3 regions of the Streptomyces sp. NPDC002499 genome follow, and region 2 is predicted to be linked to each of the others. Evidence: riboswitches for the same ligand, from Rfam matches in the RefSeq annotation. Region 2 holds a riboswitch; each other region holds the start of a gene.
The links. A riboswitch is a leader RNA that binds a small molecule or an ion and turns the genes downstream of it on or off. The one in region 2 is predicted to bind cyclic di-AMP.

Region 1 (6,661 bases), on a different contig from region 2:
GTGGCGATCTTGCCGCGCAGATGCTTGAGCACGGGGACGCCTCGGGTGTCGAAGCCGGTCGTCACCAGGACGGTGCCGGCCGACTCGGTGAGCCGGGCGATCGCCAGCTCGAAACGCTCGGCGACCTCGTCGGGGTCGGTGCCGGGCCGGATGATGTCGTTGCCGCCCGCGCTGAAGGAGATCAGGTCCGGGGCGAGTCGGAGAGCCTGCGGAAGCTGGTCCGCCACGATCTGGTCGAGCAGCTTTCCGCGTACGGCGAGGTTGTTGTACGTGAAGTGGCCCTCGGGCTCCCGGTCCGCGAGCAGTACCGCGAACCGGTCGGCCCAACCGACCATCGCCCCGTCGGGGCCGGGGTCGCCGACGCCTTCGGTGAAGCTGTCCCCCACCGCAACGTACGACCCGATCACTGATCTGCTGTCATTCTTCGAATCGTCTGCCACAAGCGAACATGATTCACCTTCGAATGTGACCTACGCGACCGTAGGAAAGGGTTGACGTGCGGTGAGATAAGCCACTCCTAAAGTGTTCACCAAACCAGGAATAGCTTTCCGGCCACGGCTGTTGACGGCTGGAACGCCCTGCCGAAGGCGGCACCACGTCACACCGAAGGCCGGACCCGGGGATCGGGATCCGGCCTTCGGCAGCGTGTCAGGCAGGTGGTGCGGGAGGTGCGTCAGCCGACGGCGACGCCCTTCGTACGGAGGTACGCGACCGGGTCGACGTCGGAGCCGTAGTCGGGGGTCGTACGGATCTCGAAGTGCAGGTGCGGTCCGGTCACGTTGCCGGTCGCGCCGGAGAGGCCTATCTGCTGGCCCTCGGTCACGGTCTGGCCGGCCGAGACGGAGAGCTGCGAGAGGTGGGCGTACTGGGCGTAGTAGCCGTCGTTCAGCTTGATGACGACCTGGTTGCCGTACGCGCCGCCCCAGCCCGCGGAGACGACCGTGCCTGCGGCCACGGCCTTGAGCGAGGTGCCGGTCGGGACGACGAAGTCGACGCCGGTGTGGTAGCCGCTGGACCACATGCTGCCGGCCACCCGGTAGCCGGTGCCGATCGTGGCGCCGGTGACCGGAAGGGTGTAGCCGCTGGAGCTGGTGGCGGAGTCGGCGGACTGCGTGCTCGTCGAGTTCGAGGAGGCCTGGCTGTCCGAGGAGGAACTCTTCGAGGAGGAGTCCTTCGAGGACGAGGAGCCGGAATTCTTCGAGGAAGACGAGGAAGAGGGCGCGGACTCGGTGGTGCCGGTCGCGGCCTTCTTGCCGAGCGTGAGCTTCAGGCCGGGGTGGATGAGCGACGGGTCGTCGCCGACGGCCGCACGGTTGTCCGAGTAGAGCTTCTGCCAGCCGCCGGTGACGTTCTCCTCGTCGGCGATCTTCGCGAGCCAGTCGCCGGACCGCACCGAATAGGTGCGCACACCTTGGGTGTTGGCTGTGCTCTTCTTGGCCGACTTCTGTGCCGTCGACTTCTGCTGGACCGACGTCTTCTCGACATCCGGAAGCGACTGGACGGCCTTTTCCGAAACCGCCTGGGAAGCCGATTCGGAGGTGGCCGCGTGGGCGCCGGTGGCCCCCATGAGCGGGAGGGCGAGCGCGGCGCCCCCGGTGCCGGCGACGGCGATGGTGCGGGTCAGGCGCTGGGACTTGGGGCGGCGGTGCTTACCCTTCGCGGGCATGACGAATTCCTCTCCGGCGCCTGCGAGGTGAGCTGTCGGGTGCGAGCTGGAGATGCCCGGCCGTGCTTTTCGGCACGGCTTTACCCCAAGCCTGTTCCGGAGACCGGAACAGGCGGTTGTACCTGTGGGTCCCCCGCTCCTGCCGTTCACGGGTGAGTTGTGCGGACTCCGGTCGGCGGCAGGATTTGGCGTCCGTCCGGATTGGTGGCGAACGTAAGCGACCAGGACGCGAAGGAACAAGTAGAGGTTCCCTGTGAATACGTTTCTCTTGATCCCTTGCGAGAATTCACGGTCACCCTGCGTGAATTAAGGACCCGCCACCAGGCACAAACACCCTTGAAAAGCACGTGCATTACGTGGACATGCAGAACCACGCACGGTCACGGATATGACGCTCCTCACGTGACGCCACCCCAGTCCGCCTTATTCCAGAGCGAGTTGGAACGAAGGCGAACCAAGGCGCCAATTCGGACAGAAGAGTCAGATGCGACGGAGCCGAAGAACCGTCGCATCGAAGTCGCCGCGCAGTCCGGTCCGAAGTCCGTGATGCAGCAGTACGGCACCCCTGTGAACTTCGCCCGTTTCGAGGCATTCGTACGACGCTGTCGGGTCCAGCCCGCGCAGCCGCAGCGCCGGCACGGGCTCGCCGTAGCTCTGCGCCTGGAGCCAGGCGAGGACCACGGCCTCGTCCCCGAGCACGTACTGGACGGCACTGAGCCCGCCCTGCGGGGCCCGCAGCCGGTAGAGGTCACCCTGCTGCACGAGGTGCCGGATCTCCTTGTACAGGGCGACCCAGTCGCCCGCCTCGGCCAGTTCCTCCTCGGTCCACTTGGTGAGGTCGCCGCCGACGCCCAGCACGCCCGCCATGGAGCTCACGAACCGGAAGCGCAGCGAGCTGACGCGGTCGTTGAGCTGGGTGTTGGGGCTGTCGGTGACCCAGGCGGCCATCACGCGCGCGGGGTGGATCTGGGTGAAGCCGTGCTGGATGGCGAGCCGGTCGAGCGGGTCGGTGTTGTCGGAGGTCCACACCTCGTCCGTGCGGCTGATGATCCCGAGGTCGATCCGGCCGCCGCCGCCCGAGCAGGACTCGAAGGAGACTCCGGGATGCGCCGCCCGCAGCCGGTCCAACAGGGCGTACAGCGCGTGCACATGGTCGATCCACAGCCGCTGCGGGTACGCGTCGCCGGGCCAGCCGGCGTCGGTGAAGCAGCGGTTGAAGTCCCACTTCACGTAGTCGATCGGGGCGCTGGAGAGGATGGCGTCGAGCTTCTCCCAGAGGTACTCCTGGACGTCCGGCCGGGCCAGGTTGAGTACGAGCTGATTGCGGAACTCCGTCCGCTTTCGTCCCGGTTGGAACTGCACCCAGTCGGGGTGCGCGCGGTACAGGTCGCTGTCCGCGTTGACCATCTCGGGCTCGACCCAGATGCCGAACTGCATGCCGAGCGCGTGCACCTCGTCGGCGAGCGGCTTCAGGCCCCCGGGGAAGCGGTCGGGGTTGGGCGTCCAGTCGCCGAGTCCGGCCCGGTCGTTGACGCGCTTGCCGAACCAGCCGTCGTCGACCACGAACAGCTCGACACCGATCGCCGCGGCCTGCCGGGCGAGGGCGCCCTGCTGCTCCTCGGAGATGTCGAACTCGGTGGCCTCCCAGGAGTTGAACAGCACGGGCCGGTCCCGGTCCGCGTCCGGGATGACGTACGTCCGCTGGTAGGCGTGCCAGGCACGGCTCGCGCCGCCGAAGCCGCCCTCGCTCCACAGACCGGCGAAGACGGGGGTGGTGAAGGACTCCCCCGCCGCAAGGCGCAGCAGCCCGGACTCGTCGTACCCGACGCCACCGTTGATCTGCACGCGCGCGTCGGGGAGTTGCGCCACCGCGATCCGCCAGGAGCCCGACCACCCGAGCGCGCAGCCGTACACCTCGCCGCGCTCCTCGGTCGCGTCGGTGTCCAGGGCGACCCAGGGCAGGTGCTGGTGGCTGGTGTGGCCGCGGCGGCTGCCGATGACCTTCTCGCCGTAGGTGAGCGGTGCCGAGGTCAGCTGCGACTCCGCCGCCCACCGGCCGTGCAGGTGCGACAGCCGCCAGCCCTCGCGGTCGGGCAGCGTCCAGGTCGCCGAGTCTGCACGCAGAAGCTCCACGACCGGCCCCTCGTTGTCGAGGGTCACCCAGCGCTCCACGACGTCGTGCCGCATCCGGTAGTGCAGGGTGATGGCGAGCCCGTCGTCCCGGAAGCGCAGCCGCAGTTCGCCGTCCTCGCCCTCTTCGGACTCGTACGCCTCGAACCGCCACTCCGTGCCGCGCCGCTCCTCGGTGCGCACGGACAGGGCGGGCCGGACGAAGCGCGGGCCGCCCTCGACGGGGTACTCCTCGCGCCCGTCGAGCTGCGACTCGAAGCCCCGGTACTCGGGCTGCGGAAGCGCGGCCAGCGCCTCGGCGTCGGCGAGCTCGATCCGGGGGCCCCAGTGCAGATGCAGCAGGACGTCGTCCTCGGTGAGATGGACGGCGTAACTGCTCAGCGGCCCCGAAAGGAGCCACGTACGACCGTTGTCGGCGATCTCCAGCATCAAGCTCCCACACTTCCCAACAGACGCGACCAAGGACCAACATCATCAATGGTCGTGCCGCCCGAGGCAACGCCTGTGGACAACTCATTGCCCCCGGAACCCGTGTCGTATCGTCGAAGACGCACCCCGTCGGCCATCATGCCGAGCCGCGCCGGCCGGGTGGACTGGGAGGAGCCCCCGTGACGCAGCAGATCCCGTCGACCGAGCCCGAGCTGACCGGAGTCCGCAATTTCCGCGATGTGGGCGGGCTGCCGACGGTGGACGGACGGCGGGTGCGGCAGGGAGTGCTGTTCCGCAGCGGGCACTTGGCGCACGCGACCGCGGAGGACGCGGTGTTCCTCTCGTCCCTGGGGCTGCACACGATCTTCGACTTCCGCAACGCGGCCGACCAGAAGCTGGAGGGCCCGGACGTCGAGCTGCCGGGTGTGCTGAACGTGAACCTCCCGCTCACCGACCCGGCCCACGGCGCCGACTTCTGGACGATGGTCCGGGACGGCGAGATCGAGCAGCTGCGCGAGATCCTCGGCGACGGCAAGGCCGCGAACCGGATGATCAGCTCCTACCGCACGATCATCAAGGGCCGCACCGCCGAGCACGCACGCGTACTGCACGCGCTCGCCGAGGACAGCGCGCCCGCGCTGATGCACTGCGCGGCGGGCAAGGACCGCGCGGGTCTCTCCATAGCCGTGACGCTGCTCGCCCTGGGCGTCGAGCGCGAGGCGATCATCGCCGACTACCTGGAGTCGAACGCGAAGCACCGCCGCTACAAGGTGCGCCGCAGCAGCGGTGCCGAGTCCGCGTACTCCCCCGAGGTCATGGAGCTGCTCAGCCCCCTCTTCGAGGCACGCGCCGAGTATCTGACGGCGGCCTTCGACACCATCGAGGAGACGTGGGGCGACGTCGACACCTACCTGGAGCAGGGTCTGGGCGTCACCCCGGAGATCCGGGAGCGGCTGCGCGAGCGCCTGCTCGACTGACCACGGCGGCCAACCGGCCGACGGCCGGCACTACTTGGCGCCCGCGCCGACCTCGAACAGCAGGAACAGGAACGCCGCGAACACGTGCCCGGCGGCGATGTAGATGAGGAGCCGCACCCACAACGCGCGCGGGATCTTGTCTTCCATGTCTCTCATGGCGTCTCTCCGGTGATGGGGCCCAGGCACAGCGTGGCCGTGGGGCTCTGCAGCAGGGTGTGGACGAACAGCAGCTCGACCCCGTCGGGGTCCTGGGCCGCGATCCGGTGCGGGGTGAGGGAGTCGAAGTGCGCGCTGTCGCCGGGGGCGAGGCGGTGCGCGGTGTCCCCGAGGCGCAGCCGCAGCCGGCCCTTGAGGACATAGAGCCACTCCTCGCCGGGATGCACGCGCACGATGTCGCCCTGCGAGCCGTGCGGCACATGGACGCGCAGGGCCTGCATACCGCGGCCGGGCGCCCCGGCCGGCCAGTAGGTCCAGCCGCCGGCCGCGGTCGGTTCCATGTCGGCGGCGCGCACGACGGAGTCCCGGTCGGCGACCGTCTCGCCGAGCAGCTCCGAGACCGTCGTACCGTAGATACGGGCGAGGGCGAGCAGCATCGGCAGCGAAGGCTGGCGTTGCCCGGTCTCCAGTCGGGAGAGGTGGGCCGGCGACAGCCCGGCGGTGCGGGCCGCCGCCTCCAGCGTGAGGGAGGCACGGCGGCGCAGGGCGCGCAGCTGTGGAGCGACGACGGGCAGGATCTCCTCCGGCCCGTCCGCCGGCTCCGTCTCGGGAGAGCTCATGCTCTCCATTCAGCCGCAGGCTTGTCTCTGGGGCAAATTTCTTGCCTCAGAGACAAAACCCGCAGCCCCGCCGCGTGCGACGCCCGCTAGCGGTTGGCGACCGCCTGCTTCACCAGCGTCTTGCTGAAGTCCCACATCAGCCCGCCACCGCTGTGCGCGTCGTCCATCACGGCCGTGAACGCGTCCACGAACCGGTCCACCTCCCGCTCACCGACGACCAGTGGCGGGATCAGCTTGATCACCTCCAGGTGGTCGCCGGAGACCTGGGTGAGGATCCGGTGCCGTTGCAGGAGCGGTACGACGACCATCTGCGCGAACAGACCCTTGCGCGCGGCCTGCAACATCGTCCAACGGCCGCGCAGCTTCAGCGACTTGGGCCGGCCGAACTCGATGCCGATCATCAGGCCCCGGCCGCGCACGTCGGCGAGCAGCTCGTACTTGTCGATCAGCGCCGCGAGCCGCGTCCTCAACAGGTCCCCGGTCACCCGGGCGTTGGCGACGATCTGCTCGTTCTCCATGACGGACAGCACGGCGAGGCCCGCCGCCATGGCCTGCGCGTTGGACCCGAAGCTCGCCGAGTGGACGAGCACGCGGTCCATCGACGAGTAGACCTTCTTGAAGATCCAGTCCTTGCCGAGGGTGGCCCCGACGGGCACATAGCCGCCCGAGAGGGCCTTGGCCAC
Region 2 (6,661 bases):
GTTCAGCTCGGTCAACTGGCCCAGCGGCAGCGTGTGGTGGGTCTGGAGGACCTTCGCGCGCAGGTAGCGGACGTTGTGCGCGGTCTTGAAGACACCGGTGGGGACGCGGTCGCGCACGGAGATGCCGAGGGAGCGCAACTGGTCGGCCTTGTCGGGGTTGTTGGACAGCAGGTCCAGTTCGTCGATCCCCAGGGACCGGAGCATCTGGGCCGCGGCCGTGTAGTCGCGGGCGTCCTCGGGCAGACCGAGGGCCGCGTTCGCCTCGTACGTGTCCAGGCCCTGGTCCTGGAGGGCGTACGCGTCGAGCTTGTTGTAGAGGCCGATGCCCCGGCCCTCCTGGCGCAGGTAGAGCAGGACGCCGCCGCGCTCGGCTATGCGCTCGACCGCCTCGCGCAGCTGCGGGCCGCAGTCGCAGCGGGCCGAGCCGAAGACGTCGCCGGTCAGGCACTCGGAGTGCAGGCGCACCAGCGGGGTCGTGCCGGGGGCCGGTTCGCCCAGGACGACCGCCACGTGTTCCTGGCCGTCGGTCAGGCCGTGGAAGGTGACCATCTCGGTGTCGACGGTGTAGCCGTCGTGGAAGCGCAGCGGGACCCGGACGCGGGAGCGCGGCGTTGCGGCAGGGAAGTCAGGCATGCGGGTTCTCCCGGTCCGGTGGACGAATACCGATCTGCTTCAAAACTGAAGCAGATCCACGATCACGGACCCTACCCCATGCTTGAAATTTGAAGCAACTGATTTGTGGGCCGGGTCACGTACAGGGCGAGGACGAGGACGACCGGCGGCGCCACGGGACGTCCTCCCGCGTGGCCTCGGTCCCGTCGCCCTCCAGCGCCCGCACGATGCCCGTGCCGATCTCCTCCAACTGGCTCACCTGTTCCGGGGTGAGATGGTCGAAGATGGCCGCGCGAACCGTCTCGACGTGCCCGGGAGCGGTCCGCACCAGGGTCTCCATGCCGGCGTCGGTGAGCACCGCGGTGCTGCCCCGCTTGTCGGACGGACACCCCTCGCGCCGTACCAGACCGTCCTTCTCCAGCCGGGTCACCGCGTACGTCAGCCGGCTCCGGGTGATCTTCGTCCGCCCGGCGAGATCGGTCATCCGCAGCCGGTGGTCCGGTACGTCGGAGAGGTTGGCCAGGATGGAGTAGTACAGGTGGGGCATGCCGGCGTCCTGCTGGAGCTGCCGGTCCATCGCGTCCTCCAGGAGCTGCGATGCGGCGATGTACGCGCGCCATGCGCGCTGCTCCTCAGGAGTGAGCCAGCGAGTCGTCATGGGACCAGTGTAGGTTTGTTTCAAACTTGAACCAAGCCCCGCCTTATAGAGAACTCGAACCCGGCTCCGTGGACCGAGTCCCGTACACCCAGCCCCGCCTCGCAGAGAGAGCGCGTCGATGCCCCACCCGTTCGTCCTGCTGTCCGCCGCCGTCTCCCTCGACGGCTATCTCGACGACACCGGCCCCGAGCGCCTGCTGCTCTCCTCCCCGGCCGACTTCGACCGGGTCGACGAGGTACGGGCGTCCGTCGACGCGATCCTGGTCGGCGCCGGCACGATCCGCGCCGACAACCCCCGCCTGCTGGTGAACTCACCCGAGCGCCGCGCCGCCCGTGTGGCGTCGGGCCGGCCGGAGTACCCCCTCAAGGTCACCGTCAGCGGCACCGGCGAACTCGCCCCGGCCGCCAACTTCTGGCACACGGGCGGCGAGAAGGTCCTGTACACGACGGACAAGGGCGCCGACCGGGCGCACTCCCTGGGTATCGCCGCCGACGTGGTCCCGCTGGGCCCCGACCTGGACTGGCGCCAGCTCCTCACCCACCTGCACGAGGCGCGTGGCATCGACCGCCTCATGGTCGAGGGCGGCGGCACGATCCACACCCAGCTCCTCCAGGAGGGCCTCGCGGACGAACTCCACCTGGTCCTGTCCCCGCTCTTCGTGGGCACCCCGACCGCGCCCCGCCTCTTCGGCCCGGGTCCCTACCAGCCAGGCCGCCTCCGCCTCCTCGAAACCCGGCAGATCGAGGACGTCGTCCTCATGCGCTACGAGCCCACCGCCCCCGGCACCGGCCCGCTCCCCACCGCCGCCGACCACCACTGGCTCCGCCTCGCCTGCGAACTGGCCACCCACTGCCCGCCCTCCACCACCGCCTTCAGCGTCGGCGCGGTCGTGGTCGCCGCCGACGGCACGGAGCTGGCCCGCGGCCACTCCCGCGAGGGCGGCGACCCGGTGGTCCACGCGGAGGAGGCGGCCCTGGCCAAACTCGCCCCCACGGACCCCCGCCTCCCGTCGGCCACGATCTACAGCAGCCTCGAACCCTGCGCCCACCGAGCCTCCCGCCCCAAGCCCTGCGCCCAGCTCATCCTCGACGCGGGCGTACGCCGCGTGGTCACGGCCTGGCGCGAGCCGGACACGTTCGTGACGGCGGCGGACGGGAACGGCCTGCTGGCGGGGCAGGGCGTCGAGGTGGTCGTGATCCCGGAGTACGAGGAGCAGGCGAAGCAACCCAACGGCCACCTCTTCGGCTGACCTCGAGCATTTCCAGCCCCACACCAACGCGCCCCACGGTCCGATCGGCCCAACAGATCCTGCGCCCAACTCCCCGAAGGGTCACGCTGCGAGTGACCCGGAGTGGACATACGCGGAGGTACTGGTACCAGTGAGGTCATCCCGAAAACGAGCCGCCGTGCTCCTGATCGCGCCCCTTCTCACCGTGACCGTCGCCTCGTGCGGCAGCACGGACACCGGTACCCGGACCATGGCCCGCGCCCTCCCCCCGGACGCCACGTTCACCCACCCCGGCGTGCTGGTCAGCAAGGCGCAGCTGGACTCCGTACGAAAGATCGTCACCGCCGGGAAGCAGCCGTGGCTGAAGGCGTTCCTCGAGATGCGGGACAGCAAGTACGGGTCGTACAAGTACCGCCCCGAGCCGTACGAGAACGTCGACTGTCCCTGGGGCGGCAAGGTCGCGCAGGGGTGTGTGGAAGAGCGGGAGGACGCGATCGCCGCGTACACGCAGGCACTGCTCTTCAGCGTCACCGGCAAGCAGGAGCACGCGCTGAAGGCGCGGGAGATCATGGACGCCTGGTCGGCGAAGATCAAGCGGCACTCCGAGGAGGACGCGGGGCTCCAGACCGCGTGGGCCGGGTCGACGTGGGCGCGGGCCGCGGAGATCGTGCGGTACGCGCCGGGGGCCGGGTGGCCGGCGGACCGGGTCGCGCGGTTCGAGAAGATGCTGCGGACCGCGTATCAGCCGTACGTCACCGAGAAGCTGCCCGACTACAACGGCAACTGGGACCTCGCGATGACCGACGCGGCGATCGGCATCGCCGTCTTCACCAACGACCACAAGGCCTTCGACGCCGCCCTCGCCCGGTTCCGTGACCGCGTGCCCGCCTACTTCTACCTGGAGAAGGACGGCAAGGTGCCGCTGACCGTGGCCGGGTCGACCATGAACACGCCGCAGAAGCTGACGACGTACTGGTTCAAGCAGGGGACGTACAAGGACGGCGTCGCGCAGGAGACCTGCCGCAACTTCAAGCACGTCGGCTACTCGCTCGCCGCCACCGCCCACATCGCCGAGACGGCCTGGCACCAGGGCGTCGACCTGTACGGCGAGGTCAAGGACCGGCTGACCGCGGCCCTCGCCTTCCACGCCCGCTACCAGCTGGGCGAGAACCCGCCCGCGTGGCTGTGCGGCGGGAAGGTCGACCGGAACATGGGTCCGGATCTTGAGGTCGCCCTCAACCATCTGGAGGACCGGCTCGGCGGTTCCGTCCCGGCCGCCCACAAGCTGGCAGAGGAGACCCGCCCGGCCGGCACCGACGATCTCTTCGTCTCCTGGGAGACCCTGACCCACGCCGGAAACCCGGCGGCCTGACCGGCCCGTCGCTCCCCGGCCGCTCCTTGGTCACTCCCGTCCCGCGGATGGCGTACAGTGGAGAACACAACGGCGCGGGGTGGAGCAGCTCGGTAGCTCGCTGGGCTCATAACCCAGAGGTCGCAGGTTCAAATCCTGTCCCCGCTACTAACGGCCCAGGGCCGGAGTCCGGATCATCGGACTCCGGCCCTGAGTCATTTCCCCCTCGGCTTTCTGACCGTTGTCACGCCCGGTGAGCAGGCGAACGCCCTCCGCCCAACAACTGACATCCCGTCAATGCCTGTGTGGATCCACAGGCTTGGTCAACTCGCCCGATTTTCACCGGTCATGGCCTGAACGTCCTGCGTGAAAACGTTAATGATCAAGCCGAACAGCTTGGAATCCCTGCCCCGTGTCTATTAACGTTCGATAACGCAGCGCGGTCGTCCCAGCCGTCACAAGAGTCGGCTCCGTGCGCACGTGCCGAATCCCGCAAGGGAACCGGGGAACCACCAACTTGGGGTGAATCGCAAGTAGTCCGTCGTGTACGCACGAATGGTTTACGCGCGTAGGAGACCTTCCTGCTCCGAACCCGTCAGCTAACCCGGTAGGCGAGAAGGAAGGAAGGAGTACGCCCAGGTGGCGTCCAACCCCCCTGCCCCGGCGGCCCCGTTCGTGCCGAGCCAGCGTGACAACGAGACGTTCGGCTACGGCGGATACCGCACCGACGAGGGCCCTTGGGAGGAATGGAACCCCACCGAGGATTCCGTCCGTCCCAACCGCGGTCGCCACCGCGTCTCCAAGCAGCGCGGTGGTGGCGGGGGATTCGCCCGCAGCTCCACCGTCCTGGGCGTCGGTGTCATAGCCGCGGTGAGCGCGGGCGGCATGGCCAGCGCCAACACCGGCAAGCCGCCGGTCTCCATCTCCGTGCCCGACCTGCCGAACGTCGGCTCGGTCTTCGGTGAGACCTCCAGCCCCGCCAAGGGGTCCCCGACCGCGCTCAGCAGCGTCGGCGTGACCTCCAGCGAGACCGCGCAGGGCACCAAGGACGCCGGCGAGGTGCTGCGCGACCGCATCATGGCGCAGGCCGAGTCGCAGCGGGTCCAGGTCGACAGCAAGGTCCAGTACGCCACCGAGGCCTCCCTCTCCAAGCAGGTCGACGACGCCGCCGCGAAGGCGGAGAAGGCGGCCGCCGCCAAGGCCGCCGCCGCGAAGAAGAAGGCGGAGGCGGAGGCCAAGAAGAAGGCCGAGGCCGCGAAGCTGGCGGAGCTGGCCACGCAGTACCGGCTGCCGGTCGCCTCGTACACGATCACCGGCACCTTCGGGCAGGCCGGTTCCCTGTGGTCCTCCGGCTACCACACGGGCCTCGACTTCGCCGCCCCCACGGGCACGCTCATCAAGGCCATCCACAGCGGCACCGTCACGGAGGCCGGCTGGGCGGGCTCGTACGGCTACCGCACGATCCTCACCCTCGACGACGGTACGGAGCTGTGGTTCTGCCACCAGTCGTCGATCGGCGTGAGTGTGGGCCAGAAGGTCGCCACCGGCGATGTCATCGGCCGCGTGGGCGCCACCGGCAACGTGACCGGGGCGCACCTGCACCTGGAGGTCCACCCGAACGGCCAGGCCGACGGGATCGACCCGATGGCGTGGCTGCGCAGCAAGGGCCTCACCCCCTGAGGCAGTAGCCGTCGGCAGACACCGACACACCTCGCCAGGTTCCCGGAACAGCGGACTCCGCTTGTTTACGGGAACTTTGCGGCTCCGGCGGAAGATCGGTCTCCGGGGCCGGCGTTGATGTGAAGCATGACGTCCTCCTCTGCTTCTCTGCGCAAGCTCGGCTCCTCCGACCTCGAGGTCTTCCCCCTCTCCCTCGGCGGCAACGTCTTCGGCTGGACGGCGGACGAGGCGACCTCCTTCGCCGTCCTGGACGCCTACGCGGCGGCCGGCGGCAACTTCGTCGACACCGCCGACTCCTACACGGCCTGGATCGAGGGCAACTCGGGCGGCGAGTCCGAGACGATCATCGGCAAGTGGGTCAAGGCCCGCGGCAACCGCGCCGACGTCGTCATCGCGACCAAGGTCAGCCAGCACCCCGAGTACAAGGGCCTGTCCGGCGCGAACATCAAGGCCGCCGCCGACGCCTCGCTGCGCCGCCTGGACACCGACTACATCGACCTCTACTACACCCACTTCGACCAGCCCGAGATCCCGGTCGAGGAGATCATCGGCGCGCTCGACGAGCTGGTGCGGGCGGGCAAGGTGCGCAACATCGCCGTCTCCAACATCACGCCTGAGCGGCTGCGGGAGTCCCTGGAGTTCTCCGACCGCGAGGACCTCGCCCGGTACGTGGCCATCCAGCCGCACTACAACCTGGTCTCCCGCGACACCTACGAGGGCGAGCTGCGGGACATCGCCGCCACGGCGGGCCTCGCCGCCGTCCCCTACTTCGGCCTGGCCGCCGGCTTCCTCACCGGCAAGTACCGGCCCGGTACGACGGTCGAGAGCGCGCGGGCGGGCCGCGCCGGCGCCTACCTGGAGTCGGAGCGGGGGCAGCGGGTGCTGACCGCCCTCGACGAGATCGCCGCCGCCCATGACGCGCAGGTGGCGACCGTGGCCCTGGCCTGGCTCGCCGCCCAGCCGACGGTGGCCGCGCCGATCGCGTCCGCGCGCACGCTGGAGCAGTTGCCGGCGCTGCTGGCGGTGGCGGACCTGACGCTGACGGAGACGGAGATCGGCCGCTTGACGCAGGCGTCGGCCTGATCGGTCCCTGAGCTAGGTGATCCTCGATCCGGGCGACCCTCGAACTGCG
Region 3 (6,661 bases), on a different contig from region 2:
CCGGGCCCTTGGCGGACGGCACCGCCACCTCCGTCCGCCCCCGCCGCCTCCGTCGTGGCCGCAGCGCGCCGTACTGGTTCCTCGTACCGGCCGTGCTCCTGTTCGCCGCCTTCACCGTCGTACCGATCGGGTACGCGGTGTGGCTCAGTCTCCACAAGGTCCAGGTCAAGGGCATCGGCCTCGGCAAGGGCGCCCGCGAGCAGGTGTGGAACGGCCTCGGCAACTACACCGCCGTCTTCGAGGACTCCGAGTTCGGGCACAGCGTCCTGCGCGCCTTCGGCTACGGCCTGATCGTCATCCCCACGATGCTCGGTCTGGCGCTGGTCTTCGCGCTGATGCTGGACACCCCGCAGGCGCGCAGCGCCAAGTTCGCCCGCCTCGCGATCTTCCTGCCGTACGCCGTCCCCGGCATCATCGCCGCCCTGATGTGGGGCTTCCTCTACCTGCCGACGGTCAGCCCCTTCTACTTCCTCCTGCGCGAGTTCGATCTCCCGCAGCCGGACCTGTTCGACGGCGGCAACCTGTACCTGTCCTTCGCGAACATCGCGGTGTGGGGCGGCACCGGCTTCAACATGATCGTCATCTACACCGCCCTGCGCTCGATCCCGCAGGAGATCTACGAGGCCGCCCGCATCGACGGCGCGTCCGACCTGAAGATCGCTCTGCGGATCAAGATCCCGATCGTGATGCCGTCGCTGGTGCTCACGTTCTTCTTCTCGGTCATCGCCACGCTCCAGGTCTTCACCGAGCCCATGGCGCTCAAGCCGCTGACCAACGGCCTGTCCAGTTCCTGGAGTCCGCTGATGGCCATCTACGACGCCGCCTTCCTCAGGTCGGACATCTACGGCGCCTCCGCCACCGCCGTGGTGCTGGCCCTGGCGACCTTCGCGCTCTCCTTCACGCTGCTGCGCGTCTCCGACCGCTACACCCGGGAGGACCGGGCATGACCCCCCTCACCCTCACCGCCGACACCAACCAGGGGCTCAGCAAGCCGAGGCGCACCGCCTGGGTGCCCACCGTGGTGCTGATCATCGGCTCGCTGTACTGCCTGATCCCCGTGGCCTGGGTGGTCATCGCGGCGAGCAAGGGCCAGGGCGAACTGTTCTCCACCTTCACCTTCGCCCCCGGCACCGGCTTCCTCGACAACCTCAAGGAGCTGAGCTCCTACCGGGACGGCATCTACTGGGAGTGGATGGCCAACTCCCTTCTCTACGCGGGCGGCGGCGCCCTGCTCTCCGCCGCGGTCTCGGCCGCCGGCGGCTACGCGCTGGGCCGGTTCGCCTTCAGGGGACGGGAGTTCGTCTTCAAGCTGATGCTGGCCGGCGTCCTGGTCCCGAGCATCGTGCTGACGGTCCCGCAGTACCTGCTCCTCTCGAAGCTGGGCCTGGCCGACTCGTACTGGTCGATGCTCCTGCCGTCGATCCTCTCCCCGTACGGGGTCTACCTCGTCCGTATCTACGCGGCCGCCTCCGTGCCCGCCGAACTCCTCGAAGCCGCCCGCATGGACGGCGCGAGCGAGTGGCGGATCTTCTCGCGGATCGCGGTGCCGATGATGATGCCGGGCCTCATCACGGTGTTCCTGTTCCAGTTCGTCGGCATCTGGAACAACTTCCTGCTGCCGTACGTGATGCTCGCGGACGACACCAAGTTCCCGATCACGCTGGGTCTTTACACCCTGCTCAACCAGGGCGCCTCGCAGCCCGCCCTCTACACCCTGGTCATCATGGGCTGTTTCCTCGCGATCCTGCCGCTGATCGCGCTCTTCCTGGTGATCCAGCGCTTCTGGTCCCTCGACCTGCTCAGCGGATCCGTCAAGGCCTGAGCCGAACCGCCCGCCACCGCACCGGACTTCCCCCCACCGCACCGACCCGGCAGAACGAGGACCATGGCCACCAGTCCGAACGGACGCCGCAAACCGCCCACCATCCACGACGTGGCCCGGGAGGCAGGGGTCTCCCGGGGGACCGTCTCCCGGTTCCTGAACGGGGGCCACTACGTCTCGCCGGCCGCGCGCGGCGCGGTGGAGTCGGCGATCAGGAAGACGGGGTACGTCGTCAACCGGCATGCCCGCAGCCTGAGTACGGGCCGGTCGGACTCGGTGGCGTTCCTCCTGACCGAGCCGCAGGAGAAGTTCTTCGAGGACCCCAACTTCAATGTGCTGCTGCGGGGTTGCACCGAGCACCTGGCCCGGCACGACATCCCGCTGCTGCTGATGCTGGCCTCGTCCGAGGACGACCGTCGCCGGCTGACCCGGTACATCACATCGGGCCATGTCGACGGCGTCCTGCTCGTCTCCAACCACGGCGGAGACCCGGTCGCCGCCGAACTCCGCGACGCCGGCATCCCGTTGGTGGCCTGCGGCAAGCCGGTCGGCATCGGCTCCAAGGTCAGCTACGTGGCGGCGGCCGACCGCGAGGGCGCCCAGGAGATGGTGCGCCATCTCATCGCGCGCGGCCGACGCCGTATCGGCATGGTCACCGGACCGCTCGACACGGCGGGCGGCCCCGACCGGCTGGCCGGCTACCGCGACGTCCTCACCGAGGTGGGCCTGCCCTACGACCCGGCGCTCGTCGTCGAGGGCGACTACCGCCGCACCGGCGGCGAGGAGGCGGCCCGCCGGCTCCTGGACCGGGCCCCCGACATGGACGCGGTGTTCGTGGCCTCCGACCTGATGGCCCTCGGCGTCGTCAACACCCTTCAGCAGTCGGGCCGTTCGGTCCCCGATGACATCGCTGTCGGGGGCTTCGACGACTCGGCCGCGGCCACCGCGGGCACCCCGGCCCTCACCACCATGCGCCAGCCCTACGACCGCATCAGCGCCGAGATGGTCCGCATGCTGCTCGCGCAGATCGCCGGGGAGGACACGGCGGGGGTGCTGCTGCCGACCGAGTTGGTGATCCGCGAGTCGGCGTGAGCGCGGCGCGAGTGGCGTGCGCGGAGCACCGTCCGCCCCTCAACGCATATGTAGGCAGCAACCGTCCGGTTCGCGTCGAGTTAGCCGGGCTTTCCATCCGTATTCTCTGATCATGGCCGCACCCCTCGCATATTCACTCATCGCCACGGATCTGGACGGCACCCTGCTCCGGGGCGACGACACCCTCTCCGACCGGTCTCTCGCCGCGCTCGCGCGGGCGGTCGGCGCCGGGGCCCGCCATCTCGTCGTGACCGGACGGCCGGCCCCGAGAGTGCGCCCGCTCCTCGACGACCTGGGCAGCAAGGGGCTCGCGGTGTGCGGGCAGGGCGCGCAGGTGTACGACGCCGGCGCGGACCGGCTGCTCTGGTCGGTCACGCTGGACCGGGAGTTGGCCGAGACCGCGCTCGGCAAGATCGAGGCGGAGGTCGGGCAGGTGTACGCGGCCGTGGACCAGGACGGCGTGGACGGACTCACGCTCATCGAGCCCGGCTACCTCATGCCGCACCCCACGCTGCCCGCCGTCCAGGTCGGCCGACGCGACGACCTGTGGCACGAACCGATCAGCAAGGTGCTGCTGCGCCATCCCGACCTGTCCGACGACGAGTTGGCGACAACCGCCCGCACCGTGGTCGGTTCACTGGCCACCGTCACCATGTCGGGACCCGGCACCGTCGAACTCCAGCCATGCGGAGTCACGAAGGCGACGGGCCTGGCTCTGGCCGCCCGTCACCTGGGCCTGGGCCCGCACGAGACGATCGCTTTCGGCGACATGCCCAACGACATCCCCATGTTCGACTGGGCCGCCCACGGAGTGGCCATGGCCAACGCCCACCCCGAACTCAAGGCGGTGGCGGACGAGATCACCTTGTCGAACGAGGACGACGGCATCGCCGTCGTCCTCGAAAGACTCTTCTGGGAGTAACCCTTTACGGGGTGGCTCAGTAGGCCCCATACACGTTGTCGATGGAGCCGTAGACCGCCGCCGCGTAGTTGCAGGCAGCCGTGATGTTCGCGACCGGGTCGTACGGGTCGAACGACGTGCCGGCCACGTGGTACGCGGCGAACGTCGGGTCGATCACCTGGAGCAGGCCCTTGGACGGGGTGCCGGCCGCGGCGTTGGAGTCCCAGTTGTTGATGGCGTACTGGTTGCCGGACGACTCACGGATCACGTTGCGGTAGATGCCGTCGTACGTGCCCGGGATCCCGTTCTGCGCCATGACCTGGAGCGAGGCGCGGATCCAGCCGTCGAGGGTGTTGGAGTACCCCAGCGACGCGGCGGTCACCGTCGACGAGGGAGCCGCGGACGCGCTGGTCGCGCCGATGACGGGGAGGGCGAGCACCGCGGCCCCCGTGCCGAGCACGGCGAGCTTGCGGACGAGGCGGGAGTTGCGGCTGCGGCGGTGCTGAGCGGATGCAGGCATGACGAGGTTCCTCTCCGTCGCCTGCGAGGTGAGCTGTCGGGTTCGGGCTGGGAGGTGCCCGGCCACGCCCTTGCGGACGTGACTTAACCCCGAGCCGTCCCGGTCGTGCTGACCGGTCCGGCGACTTACCTGGGTCCCCCGCTCCTGCCGTGCGGTGAGTTCGTGACTGGGATGCCGGGCGGCGGCAGGATTCGGCGTTCCACCCGACAGGGCGGGAACGTATGCGAGAGCACATGTCCGGAACAAGTACCGGATTCACACATCGACCCTATTGACCTTGGTCTGAGGCCTATGGGGCGCTTGATCCTTTGCGCCTGCCAAGGGTCAACTGTCAAGCGGCGAAAGGAGAAACGCCGACATGTCGGGGCACAGGCCGCGCACAGATTCGCGTGACCCAAGTCACGGCAGGATTAAGAACGGCAAAACGGGCATTCATCCTCAACTGGCAGTTCTCGGAACCCTCTTCTCCCAGGTCCGATGAAAGATCACCTCGCCGCCCTCGGTGCAGATCACCTCATTCGACGTAATAAAGTCCGTTTCGTCGCAAGTAATCTCCGACCGGGTGCGCACGGTGGTGTCCCAGGCCTGCTCCGGCCGATGCAGCCGGATCGACCAGTCGGACCGGGCGCGCGCCGACAACGGATCCGTCTCGTCGATCGTGTACGTCTCCAGCGCGTCCTCGGTGAACTCCAAGCCGTCCGGATACACGCGCGTGCCGCCGTACCGGGGATCCACCTCCAGCCGCCACTCACCCTTCGCGACATCCCGCACGACCAGCCGCTCGGGCCGTGGCTCGTCCAGCGTGGCCGGGTGGTTGACCCCGAGCGGCTCGGCCTCCTCGGGCTCCTCGAAGCGAATGCCGTCCACCGACTCCCGCTCCCGCACCGGGAGTTCGAGCGCGCTGCCCTCCGGGTCCATCGTGAAGCCGGCCGCCGACTCCGGCTGGGGCCAGATCCAGGGCCAGTACGCCGAGGACACCGCGAGCCGGATGCGATGCCCGGCCGGAATGGCGTACCCGATGCCGTTCAGCTCGAAGGTCACGTCCTCCACCGCGCCCGGCGTCCAGGGCACCGCCCGCCCCCGCCCGAACCGCGCCGACAGGTTCAGCGCCCCCCGGGTGACCAGCGTCGACGAACCGTCCGGCGCCACATCGCACAGCCGGGCGATCACCTGCCCCCGCGCCACCTCCGAGGTCAGCCGCAGCCGAACCCTCGGCCGCCCCAGCACCCACGTCTCCGCCGGCACCTCGAACTCGAAGCACGCCGACCGCGCGTCCTCGTCCCGCTGGTCCGGCGGCAGATCGGCCTCGTTCCCGAAGGGGAAGAACCGGCCCGCGTCCACACCGGTGTGCATGGGCGACCGGACGATCGCGGGGGCGCCCCGCAGCCCGTACGTCGTCGTCTTGACGTGCGGCGAGGGCCAGGCCGGCTCGCCGACCCAACGGCCCGGCAGGGTGTCGTAGACCGTGGCCGGCGGGTGCGAGTCGCTGACGTAGGAGCGCAGGAGCGGGTCGGCCATGACGCCGGTGTCCTTGCCCTTGAGCCAGTGGTCCCACCAGCGCAGGGTCTCCTGGAGGAAGCCGATCGCCGGTCCCGGCGGCAGGCCGCGGTCCGGGTACTGGTGGGACCAGGGGCCGATCAGCCCCCGTACCCGGTCCGCCGGGAGGTGCTCGACGAGCCGCAGCACGGTGTCGCGGTACGGGTCGTGCCAGCCGCCCACCGCCAGGACGGCCGCGTCGATCGCGCCGTAGTCCTCGCAGACGCTGCCGTGCCGCCAGTAGTCGTCCCGGGTCTGGTGGGCCAGCCAGGTGTGGATGAAGGGGTCGACCGCTTCCAGGCGCTTGAGCCACATGTCCCGCCATTCCTCGCCCACATGGAGCGGGTCCGGCGGGCGGGAGACGAAGGCGAGCATGGTCGCCGCCCACGCGTGCATGTCGACGGCGAGGACGGAACCACCCATGTAGTGCACGTCGTTGTCATAACGGTCGTCCGTCGAGCAGACGGTGACGACCGCCTTGAGCGGCTCGGGCGCGAGGGCCGCGAGCTGGAGGGAGTTGAAGCCGCCCCAGGAGATGCCGAACATGCCCACCTTGCCGTCGCACCAGGGCTGCGCGGCAAGCCAGTTGACCACCTCGACCCCGTCGGCCAGCTCGGTCACGGAGTACTCGTCACCGGGCATGCCCTCGCTGTTGCCGTGCCCGCGCACGTCGACCCGGACGGAGGCGTAGCCGTGCCCGGCGTACCAGGGGTGCCGCTGGGCGTCGCGGGGCGCGGTCCAGTCGGTCAGGCGGTACGGCAGGTACTCGAGGAGCGCGGGTACGGGCTCC

Region 1: another riboswitch for cyclic di-AMP. It lies ahead of ACWD5F_RS24150 (M23 family metallopeptidase); the one in region 2 lies ahead of ACWD5F_RS45170 (M23 family metallopeptidase).
Region 3: another riboswitch for cyclic di-AMP. It lies ahead of ACWD5F_RS42470 (transglycosylase SLT domain-containing protein); the one in region 2 lies ahead of ACWD5F_RS45170 (M23 family metallopeptidase).

The regions. Positions count from the first base shown of each region.
Region 1 covers NZ_JBSFXO010000008.1:285,819-292,479, reverse strand. Annotated here, with positions in the region: gene ACWD5F_RS24155 (SGNH/GDSL hydrolase family protein) at 1-407, opposite strand, end outside; gene ACWD5F_RS24150 (M23 family metallopeptidase) at 674-1,666, opposite strand; cyclic di-AMP (ydaO/yuaA leader) riboswitch at 1,669-1,840, opposite strand; gene ACWD5F_RS24145 (alpha-galactosidase) at 2,147-4,225, opposite strand; gene ACWD5F_RS24140 (tyrosine-protein phosphatase) at 4,405-5,202, shown strand; gene ACWD5F_RS24135 (DUF6126 family protein) at 5,233-5,358, opposite strand; gene ACWD5F_RS24130 (helix-turn-helix domain-containing protein) at 5,355-5,978, opposite strand; gene ACWD5F_RS24125 (aspartate aminotransferase family protein) at 6,065-6,661, opposite strand, start outside.
Region 2 covers NZ_JBSFXO010000026.1:5,518-12,178, forward strand. Annotated here, with positions in the region: gene ACWD5F_RS45145 (GTP cyclohydrolase II) at 1-633, opposite strand, end outside; gene ACWD5F_RS45150 (MarR family winged helix-turn-helix transcriptional regulator) at 749-1,270, opposite strand; gene ACWD5F_RS45155 (dihydrofolate reductase family protein) at 1,389-2,519, shown strand; gene ACWD5F_RS45160 (alginate lyase family protein) at 2,749-3,870, shown strand; tRNA gene ACWD5F_RS45165 (tRNA-Met) at 3,944-4,017, shown strand; cyclic di-AMP (ydaO/yuaA leader) riboswitch at 4,321-4,478, shown strand; gene ACWD5F_RS45170 (M23 family metallopeptidase) at 4,489-5,529, shown strand; gene ACWD5F_RS45175 (aldo/keto reductase) at 5,656-6,612, shown strand.
Region 3 covers NZ_JBSFXO010000018.1:172,512-179,172, forward strand. Annotated here, with positions in the region: gene ACWD5F_RS42450 (carbohydrate ABC transporter permease) at 1-947, shown strand, start outside; gene ACWD5F_RS42455 (carbohydrate ABC transporter permease) at 944-1,822, shown strand; gene ACWD5F_RS42460 (LacI family DNA-binding transcriptional regulator) at 1,886-2,914, shown strand; gene ACWD5F_RS42465 (HAD family hydrolase) at 3,027-3,836, shown strand; gene ACWD5F_RS42470 (transglycosylase SLT domain-containing protein) at 3,853-4,335, opposite strand; cyclic di-AMP (ydaO/yuaA leader) riboswitch at 4,339-4,502, opposite strand; gene ACWD5F_RS42475 (CocE/NonD family hydrolase) at 4,774-6,661, opposite strand, start outside.